Regions from separate parts of the Flavobacterium alkalisoli genome, predicted to be linked through region 2. Evidence: riboswitches for the same ligand, from Rfam matches in the RefSeq annotation. Region 2 holds a riboswitch; the other holds the start of a gene.
The links. A riboswitch is a leader RNA that binds a small molecule or an ion and turns the genes downstream of it on or off. The one in region 2 is predicted to bind S-adenosylmethionine.
Positions count from the first base shown of each region.

Region 1: linked by a shared signal. The riboswitch ahead of FUA48_RS15650 (trans-sulfuration enzyme family protein) and the one ahead of FUA48_RS06690 (homocysteine S-methyltransferase family protein) in region 2 are both predicted to bind S-adenosylmethionine.

Region 1 covers NZ_CP042831.1:3,477,363-3,483,820, reverse strand. The annotation lists gene FUA48_RS15665 (MFS transporter) at 107-1,330, opposite strand; gene FUA48_RS15660 (DUF1684 domain-containing protein) at 1,444-2,046, shown strand; gene FUA48_RS15655 (homoserine dehydrogenase) at 2,110-3,345, opposite strand; gene FUA48_RS15650 (trans-sulfuration enzyme family protein) at 3,374-4,552, opposite strand; SAM riboswitch class I at 4,704-4,814, opposite strand; gene FUA48_RS15645 (EamA family transporter) at 4,934-5,794, opposite strand; gene FUA48_RS15640 (S8 family serine peptidase) at 5,943-6,458, shown strand, end outside.
Region 2 covers NZ_CP042831.1:1,509,451-1,515,908, forward strand. The annotation lists gene FUA48_RS06665 (TonB-dependent receptor) at 1-965, shown strand, start outside; gene metK (methionine adenosyltransferase) at 1,021-2,271, opposite strand; gene FUA48_RS06675 (OsmC family protein) at 2,973-3,425, shown strand; gene FUA48_RS06680 (hypothetical protein) at 3,523-4,050, shown strand; gene FUA48_RS06685 (barstar family protein) at 4,053-4,526, opposite strand; SAM riboswitch class I at 4,620-4,725, shown strand; gene FUA48_RS06690 (homocysteine S-methyltransferase family protein) at 4,813-5,853, shown strand; gene metH (methionine synthase) at 5,856-6,458, shown strand, end outside.

The DNA.
Region 1 (6,458 bases), 2.0 Mb from region 2:
TCCAAAGCTAAAACTAATTTTTTAGTTTACAAACTATTTTTATAGTTAAATAACTAAAAAGATAGTTTTTTATTGTACAGGGATGCCAAAAAAGTGGTTGGAAAATTTATGCAGTTTCGTTTTTTAAACGGTTTTTAACCCATAAGGTAGCCGCAGCTGCAAGCAATGCGGCACAGCCCATAAAAAACCAGTTAACATTATATCCGCCATGCTCATGAGAAATTATTGTCATACCGGTTTTAGCACTTAATATATGTGCCATGCTGAATGTCATGGTATAAAGTGCCATATATTTTCCTTCCTGGCCGCGGGGAGCACGGCTAAGCGCAAAGGAGTTGGCAAAAGGAAAACAAAACATTTCACCAAATGTAAGTAATACCACACTTAACAGAAGTATACCTATCCATACATTGATTAATAACACAAAAAAGCTGGCAGCAAAAAACAATGATCCCCAAATTATGATTTTTATTTTAGGGAAATTCTTTCTTTCAAAATAGCCTACAATAGGCATTTCCATAAAAAATACCATAAGCCCGTTAAAAGACATTATAAGCCCGGTATGGAGTTCGGTTAGCCCATAAGCTTCTCTATGATATAAAGGCAGGGTAGTAAACAACTGGAAGAAAACCATAGCTGTTGTAAAACTTGTAAAAAGGAAGATTATAAATGTTGCATCATTCCATACAGATCTCTTTTTTAAAGGTTCTTCTGAAAAAGTTTCCGGTTCTTTACTTTTCTTTTTCTCCTTTACAAGGATATAAAAAATCAGAATGGATATAATACATGAAGCCCCATCTGCCCAAAATAATCCTTTATAGCCAATTCCAGTGATAATTAGTCCGCCTAATGCTGGTCCTGCCGCAAACCCTAAATTTACAGCAAGTCTTACTAATGTAAGTGCACGGGTACGGTTTTCGGGTTTGGCATAAGCTCCAAGAGACACAAACATTGCGGGGCGAAACATATCGGCAATAACCATAATGCCAAACATGGCAAAACATAGCCCTTCAAATGAAGTGACAAACTGCAGCCCGAAAAATAATATTCCTGTTGAAAAAAGGCTAAAGACCATTACCTTATAAAATCCTATTTTATCAGACAGTTTTCCGCCAATCCATGAACCTGCCATAGAACCGCATCCAAAGCTTACTAATATCCATCCTACCTGATCGTAGCTAAAGTGCAGGTCTTCCTTTAAGTATTTAGACAGGAAGGGTAGTACCATTGTGCCGGCACGGTTAATAAAGGTAATAAGAGTAAGTATCCATATCTCCCTGGAGAAGCCCCTGAAGTTATTGATGTAGCGCGTGAATGCCTGAGAAAACATTTTAAAAGGATGGTTTACAGCAAAGATACGAAGGAAGAAGGGCTTAATATTAACTACCGGTAAAAAATATTTTAACGAATTGGTTACTTTTGCATGAACCTTAAAATAACTAAATGAAAAACATACTTACGGCAGGTGTTTTACTGTTGTCTTTTATGACAGGGGCACAGGAATGCTCTAAAGAAAACAGCCTTGCCTATCAAAAGGAGCTTAACAGCCAATATGCCAATCCGGAGGAATCGCCATTAAAGAAGGAAGATTTAAAAACGTTTAAGGCTCTCGATTTTTATCCTGTAGATATGGAATATTGCGTAACTGCAAAGCTGATAAAAACTCCTGACGAGAAACCATTTTATATGGCTACCACAACCAGCAGAAAGCCACGTTACAGAAAATTCGGGGAGCTTATTTTTACCCTTAAAGGGAAGGAATACAAACTGGATGTTTTTCAGAGTGTTGATATGATGAAGATAGAGGAATATAAAAACAGTCTGTTTTTACCTTTTACCGATCTTACATCAGGCAACGGAAGTTATGGGGGAGGAAGATATATTGACCTTAAAATCCCTGTAGGTAATACCATACAAATAGATTTTAATACGGCTTATAATCCTTATTGTGCCTATAATCACGATTATTCATGCCCTATACCACCGGAGCAGAATGATATACTGGTAGAAATTAAGGCTGGGGTAAAAGAATATAAAAAGCATTAAAAAAACAAAAGCCGCATCATAATAGATACGGCTTCCAACCTAAACATAATCAGACCAAACTAATTAAGCTAAAATTAAAGACTCATGTACAGCAGTTTCTTTTTCTTTTTCAATGTTTAATAGTATAAAAGACCTTTCGCCTTTGTTTTGGCTTTGCAGGGTCTTTAGGTTTTCCAGGGAAATGTTACCTGTTATATAACCAGACTCATTATTTACATACGATTCCTCTATAGTGTCAAAATATTCTTTAAGGCTTTCGGCCTCTTCTTTTGTATGGCGCAGGAATACTTTTAGGCTTACCTGGTTAGAAAGAACCAAGTCTTCCTGCTGGTATATTTTTTTGTATTCGTAACGGTAATCATAACTCAATGCAGATATATCTGATAGTACTGCCGAAGCTGTAGGATGTGCACCCGCACCGCGGCCTACAAAAAAGTGAGTATCGGCAAAGCTTGTTTTTGTAATAATTCCGTTAAATACATCATCTACGGTAAACAGGCGGTCTTCGTTACCCACGAACTTAGGAATAACAAAAGCGGATAGGTTTCCGTTTGCCCCTTTAAAGGCCTGTGCTACCAGTTTGATTTTTAGCCCTTTTTCGCGGGCATACTTAAGCTCCAGTCCGCCTATGTTGTCAATTCCTATGTTAAAGATATCTGTAGGGTTTGCAATGTAGCCAAAAGAGTGTGCTAATAATATTAGCAGCTTATATTTGGCATCAAAACCACCTGTGTCAAGAATAGGGTTACTTTCTGCAAAACCTTTATCCTGTGCCTGTTTTAAGGCTTCCTCATAAGAAAGGTTCTCGGCAAAGGTTTTGGTAAGTATATAATTGGTAGAGCCGTTTACAATACCTTCTATAGATTCTAAAAGATCGTTGTCATAATACTCTTCCAGATTACGTATTATAGGCATACTGGCACAACAGGCTGCTTCATATAACAATGGTACATTGTATTCACGCTGTAGTTCCAGCAATTCGGTAAAATGTTCGGCAACCATCTTTTTGTTGGCAGAAACTACTGCTTTCCCTTTTTTAAGGGCAGCCGATACAATTTCAAATGCAGCATCGGCATCATCAATAAGTTCTACAACAACATTTATATCATCGTCGTTAAGGATGTCGTTTTTATCAAACGTAAAGTTTTCGGCACCTATTTCGCGTGCTTTGTTTTTATCCTTAACACAAATGTTTTTAATGTTTGCCTTTAGTCCGGGAGTTTTATCAAGTACTTCATATAATCCGAAGCCTACACACCCAAAACCGAATAATCCTATATTTAATTTTTTTCTTGACATTTTTATACTCTTCTTTTTTCTGGTTTAATTAAGCTGTTACAGCAGTTTTATCAGCATTTGCCTTTACAGCAGCCTCAATGGCCTGTTTTAGGTCGGCAATAAGGTCATCAGCATCTTCAAGTCCAACAGACAGGCGAATTAAGCTGTCGGTTACACCCGAACCGTATCTTTTTTCGGCAGGGATAGATTTGTGAGTCATTTCACAAGGCAGGCAGCAAAGGCTTTTTACTCCTCCAAGGCTTTCTGCCAGTTTGAAAAGTTTAGTCCCCGAAACAATTTGTGAGGCCAGTTGCTTATCGTCAATTACAAGATCAAACGCTATAACTCCGCCAAAGTATTTTTGTTGGCTTTTAGCAATCTCATGATTGTGGTGAGACGGAAGCCCCGGATAGTAAACATTTTTAACCAGTTTCTCTTCCAGTAGATATTCGGCAATTTTTTGAGCGTTTTCAGCATGTTGTTTTACCCTAAGGTTTAATGTTTCTATACCACGGATAACCAACCAGCTGTCAAAAGGACCTAGTATAGCTCCCGAAGCATTTTGGATAAATTTGATTTTTTCGCTTAGTTCAGGAGTTGAGGTTATTACAAGACCTGCAATAAGGTCGCTGTGTCCTGCAATGTATTTTGTAGCACTGTGGATGATAATATCAGCTCCAAAGTCTATAGGTTTTTGAGAAACCGGAGAAGCAAAAGTGTTGTCTACGCAAAGAAGTATGTTATGTTGGCGGGCGGTTTTTGCAATAGTACGGATATCGGATACTTTAAGGGTCGGGTTAGTAGGCGATTCAATCCATATAAGTTTTGTCTTGTCGGTTACTGCATCCGCAACGTTTTGTGCGTTAGTAGAGTCTACATAGTTTATTTTAATACCAAACTTTTGGTAAACGTGTGTAAATAAACGGAAAGCTCCACCGTAAATATCATCCACTGCAATAATCTCATCACCTGCTTCAAGTAGTTTAACTACTGCATCAATAGCTGCAAGTCCGCTGGCAAAAGCAAAACCGGCATGCCCGTTTTCAAGTTTGGCAATGCAGTCTTCAAGAACTTTGCGGGTTGGGTTGTTACTGCGTGAGTAATCAAAACCTTTGTGTACACCCGGTGCATCCTGTACAAAAGTTGATGTTTGGTAAATAGGGGTAGAGATAGAACCTGTTAGCGGGTCAATCGGTAAGCTGTTAAGAATTAGAGTCTGCTCTTTCATTTTTTTTGATGTTTAGAATATTTGACATTTTTTCAGATTCTGTAAAAAAACATTCTAAACCAGTCTATCGGAAAGGGCATAAAACAAAAATGCCTTTCCGATAAGTCAGAAAGGCACATAATATATTTGAAGTATTATCTACGTATTTCTAAACTTATCTTTCCATGCTATGCATGGTTGAATGTGGCACCTTATTCAGTTTTACCTGAACAGGTTGCCAAGACGTCATAGGGTCAAATCCCTCGGTCTTTCTGGATAAGAATTATTTTCTAAAGAACTTGCTGCAAAGTTAATGGACAAACTTTTAAATTTCCAAATAAAAATTTATTTATTTTTTAAAGTGTTGATTTTTAGTATTTTAAAAATTTTGTTTTCAGAGCTTTAAGCCGATTGCATTTGGGAAAGGGTGATAAAAATGATAGCACAGAGTGCCATAAAAAGCCCCAAATAATTTAATCGGGTCATTTTTTCCCTAAAGACAAATATGCCGGCAAGCGATCCCAAAACAATAACTCCCATGTTCATTCCGGCAAAAACAACAGACGGATCTTTTGCAAATTCCTTGTGCGCATAAAGGTAAAAAAGGATATTACAGAAGTTAAAAATTCCCACAAGCGCACCAAAGGCAAAATTGAAGAGACAGAATTTTTCTTTTTTCACAATCAGTTCATAAATAACATATAGCCATGCTATTACCAGTGCTCCACAAAAAATAACAAAAAGAGAAGTGGTAAAAGGTAATGATGTCTGCAATGCAATATTTTTAAATAGTACATCTACTGTACCAAAGCCGAAAAGCACTATAGCCGGGTATAACCATTTGTTTTCGGTATTGTTGTCCTTTTTTGAAAGGATTAATGCAATAGCAGGAAAGCCTATAGCCAGGCCTATTATTTTATAAACAGAAAATGATTCCTCAAACAAAAAATAGGCAGCAATAACCGGTATAAACAAAGATAAGCGCTGTGCAGCATCGGTCTTTACGATACCCATATGTTTAATGGATAAAGCGAGAAATACAAACACCGAAGGCAAAAGGATGGATAGCGGGATGTAAAGTTCCCAGGGAGCATCGTTGGTTACGGTTTGCAGATCGGGCTTAAAAAAAAGATAGCAAAGTACAATGGCAAAAATATAATTCCAGGCTACTATCTGGCTGATGTTTGCAGTATACTTTTTTGATGTTTTAAAAATAACACCTACAGTTACACTACATATAATACTTAAAATAAGATATAACATTATAAAACCGGTTTGCGCAAAAGTAATATCTTTTAGTTACTTGCAGGCATCTTTTGTATATTTGATTCCTACTAGGTAATAGTGTTGTAAATAAACCAAAAACACCTACAGGGCGTATATTTAGTTACAGGTCAATAAAAAAATTAAAATGAAAAAGCAGTTATTTATACTGTTCCTTATATTATCAGCAAATTGCTATGCACAGGAGGATGCCTGGGTTTACTTTAATGATAAACCCGATGCCGAGTATTATCTGGCAAATCCGCTTGAAATGTTATCGCAACGTGCTTTAGACAGAAGGACCAATCAGGGCATTGCACTTGATGAGCTGGATGTGCCTATTCATGAGGATTATGTTTCTCAAACCGATGCCGCTAGCGGTATTACGGTTATTGCAAAATCCAAATGGCTTAATGCGGTACATGTACGCGGAACAATTGAGGATATTTCGGCACTGACTTCACTTAGTTTTGTACAAAGTATTGAATTTGCAGATAAAACCATAAACACTCCCGGCAGGCCTGCTGTTTCGGCAAGAACAAGTACAGTAAATAATAAACTGGATGTTCAGGAGAATTATGATTATGGCATGAGTACTTCCCAGATAGACATGCTTAACGGGCAGGTACTACACCAGCAGGATTATACAGGGGAGGGAATGATA
Region 2 (6,458 bases):
GTTATAATTCTTATAACGAACAGCTGGGAGCCAAAATTGAAAATAATTTCTACAATGTATTGCCGGATGTGTATGCATTATATCAGATAAAAAAATCGGAGAGCCTTACCTATACCTACAACATGACTACCGAGTTTACTGATGTGACTAATTTTGCACAGGGACTTATATTTACCAACTATAACTCATTGTTTAGGGGTAATCCGTATCTGGAAAATGCGCTGTATCAAAATCACAGCCTTCGTTACTTTAAGTTTGATATGTTCAGCTTTACGCAGGTATTCGGTTCCATTAATTATAATCACCGTATGGATGCCGTTAAAAGCCTTGCAGGCTATAACGGGGCAAACAGTATAAGCACTGTAGAGAACTCTAATTTTGCCGATCAGTCACTAACAGGTATGGTTGGTTATAACAAAAGCTTTTGGCGCTATTACAAGGCCTCTGTAATGGTTAACCTGAGCTGGAATAAGTTCAACAACTTCAGGTTCGATCCTAATAGCGGACTGACAGGTGTGCCGACTATTGAAAACTCAATAAGGCAGGCTAACGAACAGTTTACCCAAAGCTATACCACAAGCTTTGCCACAAATTATAAAACAGTGCCTAATATTGAAGTAGGTTATACCTTGAGCATTAATGATTATGCCGATAATAAATTCTATAACCACAGGCCGTTTGCAAAGCTGGATTATATATTCTGGAAATCGTTTACCGTAACAGCTGATTATCAGTTTAACCATTACTACAATGACACAAGAACTTCAGATAACAAATATGATTTTTTAGATGCTTACGTTATGTATACAGTGCCGGGTAACAAATGGGAGTTTAAGGTAGGAGGAACTAACCTGCTTAACACGACTTCACTTAACACCGACAGTTTTAACCAGTTTAGTACATCGGTATCTAAATATAGGGTACAACCGCGATACTTAATGCTAACCGTAAGGTATAGTTTATAACATAAAAAAGGCAGCCACTTGGCTGCCTTTTATTTTTCTTCTTCTTCTGGGTTGATTACAACCCGAAAGCTTCTTTTACTTTTTCAACATAGTCTAATTTCTCCCATGTAAACAGTTCTACTTCAACTGTTTTTTCCTCTCCGTAAGGCGATGTGAAAACCTTTGTTACGGTTTCCGGCTTGCGGCCCATGTGTCCGTAAGCTGCCGTTTCACTATAGATAGGGTTTCTAAGCTTAAGGCGCTGCTCAATAAAGTAAGGGCGCATATCAAATATAGCCTCTACCTTTTTAGCGATTTCGCCATCAGTAAGGTTTACTTTTTGAGTACCGTAAGTATTGATGTATATACCCATAGGCTTAGCTACACCAATAGCATAAGATACCTGAACAAGTATTTCGTCTGCAACACCTGCAGCAACAAGGTTTTTAGCAATATGACGGGTTGCATAGGCCGCACTTCGGTCTACTTTACTCGGGTCTTTACCAGAGAAAGCACCACCACCATGAGCACCTTTACCACCATAAGTATCTACAATAATTTTTCTTCCCGTAAGTCCGGCATCACCGTGAGGTCCGCCTATTACAAACTTACCTGTAGGGTTTATGTGGTACTCGATATCGTTGTTAAATAGATGAGCATACTGAGGGTTCTTTGCCAGTATTCTTGGTATAAGGATGTCAAGTATGTCTTTTTTGATTTTAGCAAGCATAACATCTTCGGTATCAAAGTCGTCATGCTGTGTAGATATTACGATAGCTTTAATTTTTACAGGCTTGTTATCATCATCATACTCAAGTGTTACCTGAGATTTTGCATCAGGGCGCAGGTAAGTAATGTCTTTATTTTCACGGCGAAGCTCTGCCAGTTCCTGTAACAGTTTGTGAGACAGGTTTAAGGCAAGAGGCATATAGTCTTCGGTTTCGTTTGTAGCATAACCAAACATCATACCCTGGTCTCCGGCTCCCTGTTCTTCTTTAGTCGTTCTGTCAACTCCCTGGTTAATGTCCTGAGACTGCTCGTGGATGGCAGAAAGCACACCACATGAGTTGGCCTCAAACATATATTCGCTTTTAGTATATCCTATTTTTTTGATAACGTCGCGTGCTATCTGCTGTACATCAAGGTAAGTTTTAGACTTAACCTCTCCGGCAAGAATAACCTGTCCTGTCGTAACAAGTGTTTCGCAGGCAACTTTAGACTCGGGGTCAAAAGCAAGGAAGTTATCAATCAGCGCATCCGAAATCTGGTCAGCAATTTTATCAGGATGCCCTTCGCTCACTGATTCTGACGTAAATAAATATGCCATAAAATTCTATATAATTTATGAAGGGGAAGAAATGAGAATGCAGGGAATGCTAAAGGGGAATGAAGTCCTGCTTTAGCATTTTTTAATGAGGTTGCAATCAGTTCAAATCTTTCCTCTAATTTTTTATGATGCAAAGGTATAAAACCTATTTGGAATAAAAAAAATGCCTCAGGATTTTAATACTTTATCTCTATGAAAAAATAGTGTTTCAAGTTCCCTGAAATTTAAATACGTAGTATTTATAGGCTGATTTTGTGTTTTTTAAATGTTAATTTTTATTTTGGGTATTGCGTATGTCAGGAATTGTTCAGAAGTTTGTTACTCAAAATCAGAAGAAATGAAATTTAATATTTGTCATACATTTTACTTTATGTGGAAAACTTCCGCAGGGGTGACTGTTGACTAATTTTAAATCAAAAAATTATATAAGCACAGTAAGCCCCTGCCAACAGCAGGGGCTTTTTTATTTTAAGAAAAAAACTAAAACAGGAACAGGGTATGAAAACCTTCACATTTTTTAAATCATTTATTATTTGCCATCACATTTGTTATACATGGATGTGGATGCCCCATTGCTGTTACCAAAAGCGAACGACTTAATCTGTAGTTTATATATAACCCAAGTTTAAAGTCCTTTTGGTAACCCTCCAAAAGGACTTTTTTTATTTCAAATCATTATCAATAGCTTAAAAAAAATAATTATGAGTGCAACTTCAATTAATGTACTGGGGTATACAGGAAACAATAAACAGTTTGTTGTAAAAACCCTGAATACTGATTTAAGGATCAGTGAGAATGAAAAATTTCCCGAACTGGAAGGCCCTAACCCTTACGAATACATTCTTGCCGGTTTTGCAGGGTGCATCAATTCGCTGGGTCAGCTGGTGGCAAGTGAACAGGGCTTAACGCTGGACTCACTTCAGGTGGAAATTACTGGGAACTTTAATGTTGCAAAGTATGAAGGCAGGCCTACTAAAGAAAGGGCAGGTTTTAATAAACTGGAAATTACCCTTAAGCCTACAACAAAGGCACCGTTAACCGCATTGCAAAAATGGCTGAAGGAAATACAGGACCGCAGCCCTGTTTATGATAATCTGGTTAATGCCACTCCGGTAGACCTGATACTCTATAAAGAATACAATTACTCTAACTAAGAGGAAAAGATATATAAGTTGTTTTTTGTTTGTTTGTGAAGAACTGCCACCTCCCGCTAAAGCGGGAGAAGCAGTTTCTTAAAAAAAGAAAATCGTAATGAATAATAGAATCAATATAGTGCTCTTTGGTATAGGAAATATAGGGAGCGCATTAATAAATAAAGTTTTAAAAGAAAGAAAAGAACTGGCACTTGAGAGTAAGATAGATTTCAGGTTTCCTGTAATTACAAACTCATCGGTTGCCTTTTTTGCAAAGGAAGGTGCTAATTTTTCATGGGAAGCCAACTTTATACAGTTTAGTATTCCGTTTAAGATGGAAGACGTGGTTAGCTATGTTCTTGCTAATAATATTAGTAACCTGATTGCGGTTGATGCCACTGCCGATGCTAAGCTGCCATCGCAATATATAAAACTGATACAGGCAGGGTTTAATGTGGTATCGGTAAATAAAACTGTTGCTGATCTTCCTGCTGATTTTAAGGAAAACGTAAAACTGGCAGCATCGGTACGCGGACTGGAAAGCACTTTTGTACACAATGCTAAAGGGGATAAGCATGCAGCTGTAGAAAAGTTATTTGAGTCGCTTATAGAAATAGCCGAAAAGCAAAAAAGGCTTGCGGCTTAATGTTACCAATCCCAGGATAACTCTATGGAGCCTAATGGGTGTAATGGATATTTGTTGCTTTTAACTTTAATTAAAATTATTAAACGTTCATTAAATAACAAATGACGTCTTGAACTTGCTATAAATATATCCATAAGTGTATGAGCTGTATTTATATTAAGAGTATCCAGATTTCGGAATACTACAACAAGTCCGTCATTTGTTATTTCAAGTTCGTTAAGACATTCGTTTAAAGCACCGTAGTTTTTTCCATAATAGCCCGGAAACTCAAGCTTATCAGAAAGTTCAAAGTGCATTAATTCCTGTGTTTCCCATGTGCTGCAATCAAATTCTGTTACGTTGTAATTTTCAGATTCCAGCCAGGAGATATCGTTTTTTAAAGATGCATCTTCAGTATAGGGCTTTATAGATCCACGACACATTATCTGATAATCCAGTCTTTGCCATGTGTCCGGATTGTTGTCAAACTTGAACATTTTTCGGAATTAAGAAATTTGATTCAAAATTAAAACAAATTTGTTTTGTAACAATTTATTACATTACTTTGCAGGGTTCTTTTACACATTGATTTGTTATCACGAAAGGCAGAGGGAATAGACCCGTTGAAGCCTTAGCAACCCTTTAATCTTTAAAGAAGGTGCTAAATTCTACCGCAATTGAGCGGATAGATAACACAAGAAATATACTTACGGTATATTAACTCCACTTTTTTTGATGACATATTGATTTTATAACGGAACATTAATCCGAATATAAACTGTTATGTCAAAAATACATCAGGCCCTTAATGAAAGGATACTTATACTGGACGGCGCCATGGGTACCATGTTGCAGCGGTATAATTTTACTGAAGAAGATTTCAGGGGCGAACGATTTAAAGATTTTCCGCATCCGTTAAAAGGCAATAATGACCTTTTAACACTTACCCAGCCACAGGCTATAAGGGATATTCATGCCCAATATTTTGAGGCAGGTGCCGATATTGTTGAAACCAATACATTTTCGGGCACTACTGTTGGTATGGCCGATTACCATATGGAAAGCCTTGTTTACGAACTTAACTATGAGTCGGCAAGAATTGCCCGCGAGGTAGCTGATGAATATACCGCTAAAAATCCTGATAAACCCCGATTTGTAGCAGGTTCCATAGGGCCTACAAACCGTACGGCAAGTATGTCGCCCGATGTAAACGACCCCGGATTCAGAGCCATAACTTTTGATGACCTTTTAATTGCCTATAAAGAGCAGGTGCATGCCCTTATTGAAGGAGGTAGTGATATTCTGCTGGTAGAAACCATTTTTGATACGCTTAATGCAAAAGCGGCCCTTTTTGCCATAGAAGAGGTAAAAGATGAGTTGGGTATAGATATACCTATCATGGTTAGTGGTACAATTACCGATGCTTCGGGCAGGACACTGTCAGGGCAAACGGTAGAGGCATTTCTTATTTCTATTTCACATATTCCTTTATTAAGTGTGGGCTTTAACTGTGCGCTTGGTGCCGATCAGCTTAAACCGTACCTGAAAAGGCTGGCTCATAATACTTCGTTCAACGTGTCGGCACACCCTAATGCGGGTCTGCCTAATGCATTTGGACAGTATGACCAGACACCGGAAGAAATGCAGCAGCTTATTAAAGAGTATCTGGATGATAACCTTATTAATATTATTGGGGGGTGCTGTGGTACAAACCCTGAGCATATTAAACTGATAGCTCAGGTGGCAGCGCAGTACAAACCCCGAAGCCCCCTAACCCCCAAAGGGGGAATAGTAACAGACTCACTTAAACAGGGAATTATTTAGTTATGGAAAAGAGTCAGTTTATAGAAAATAATCAGGAATTTTTATCAGGTTCTTCTGCTCCCCCTTCGGGGGCAGGGGGGGCTAGATACCTAAAACTATCGGGGCTGGAACCGTTAATCGTAACGCCCGAAAGTAATTTTATTAATGTGGGAGAACGTACCAATGTTACAGGTTCCCGAAAATTCTTGCGCCTTATAAAAGAGGAGAAGTATGAGGAAGCACTCGATGTAGCGCGTGCTCAGGTGGAAGGCGGTGCCCAGATTATTGATATTAATATGGACGAGGGCATGCTTGATGGTGTACATGCCATGACTACTTTCCTGAACCTTATAGCATCTGAGCCGGATATTGCCCGTGTACCTGTTATGATAGACAGTTCCAAATGGGAAATTATAGAGGCAGGGCTTAAGGTTACTCAGGGAAAAAGTGTAGTAAACTCCATTAGCCTTAAAGAAGGTGAAGCACTTTTTATTGAGCATGCAAAAAAAGTAAAACGCTATGGGGCAGCGGTAATTGTAATGGCTTTTGATGAGGTGGGTCAGGCTGATACCTACCAAAGGCGTATAGATATATGCAAGCGTTCCTATGATATACTGGTTAATCAG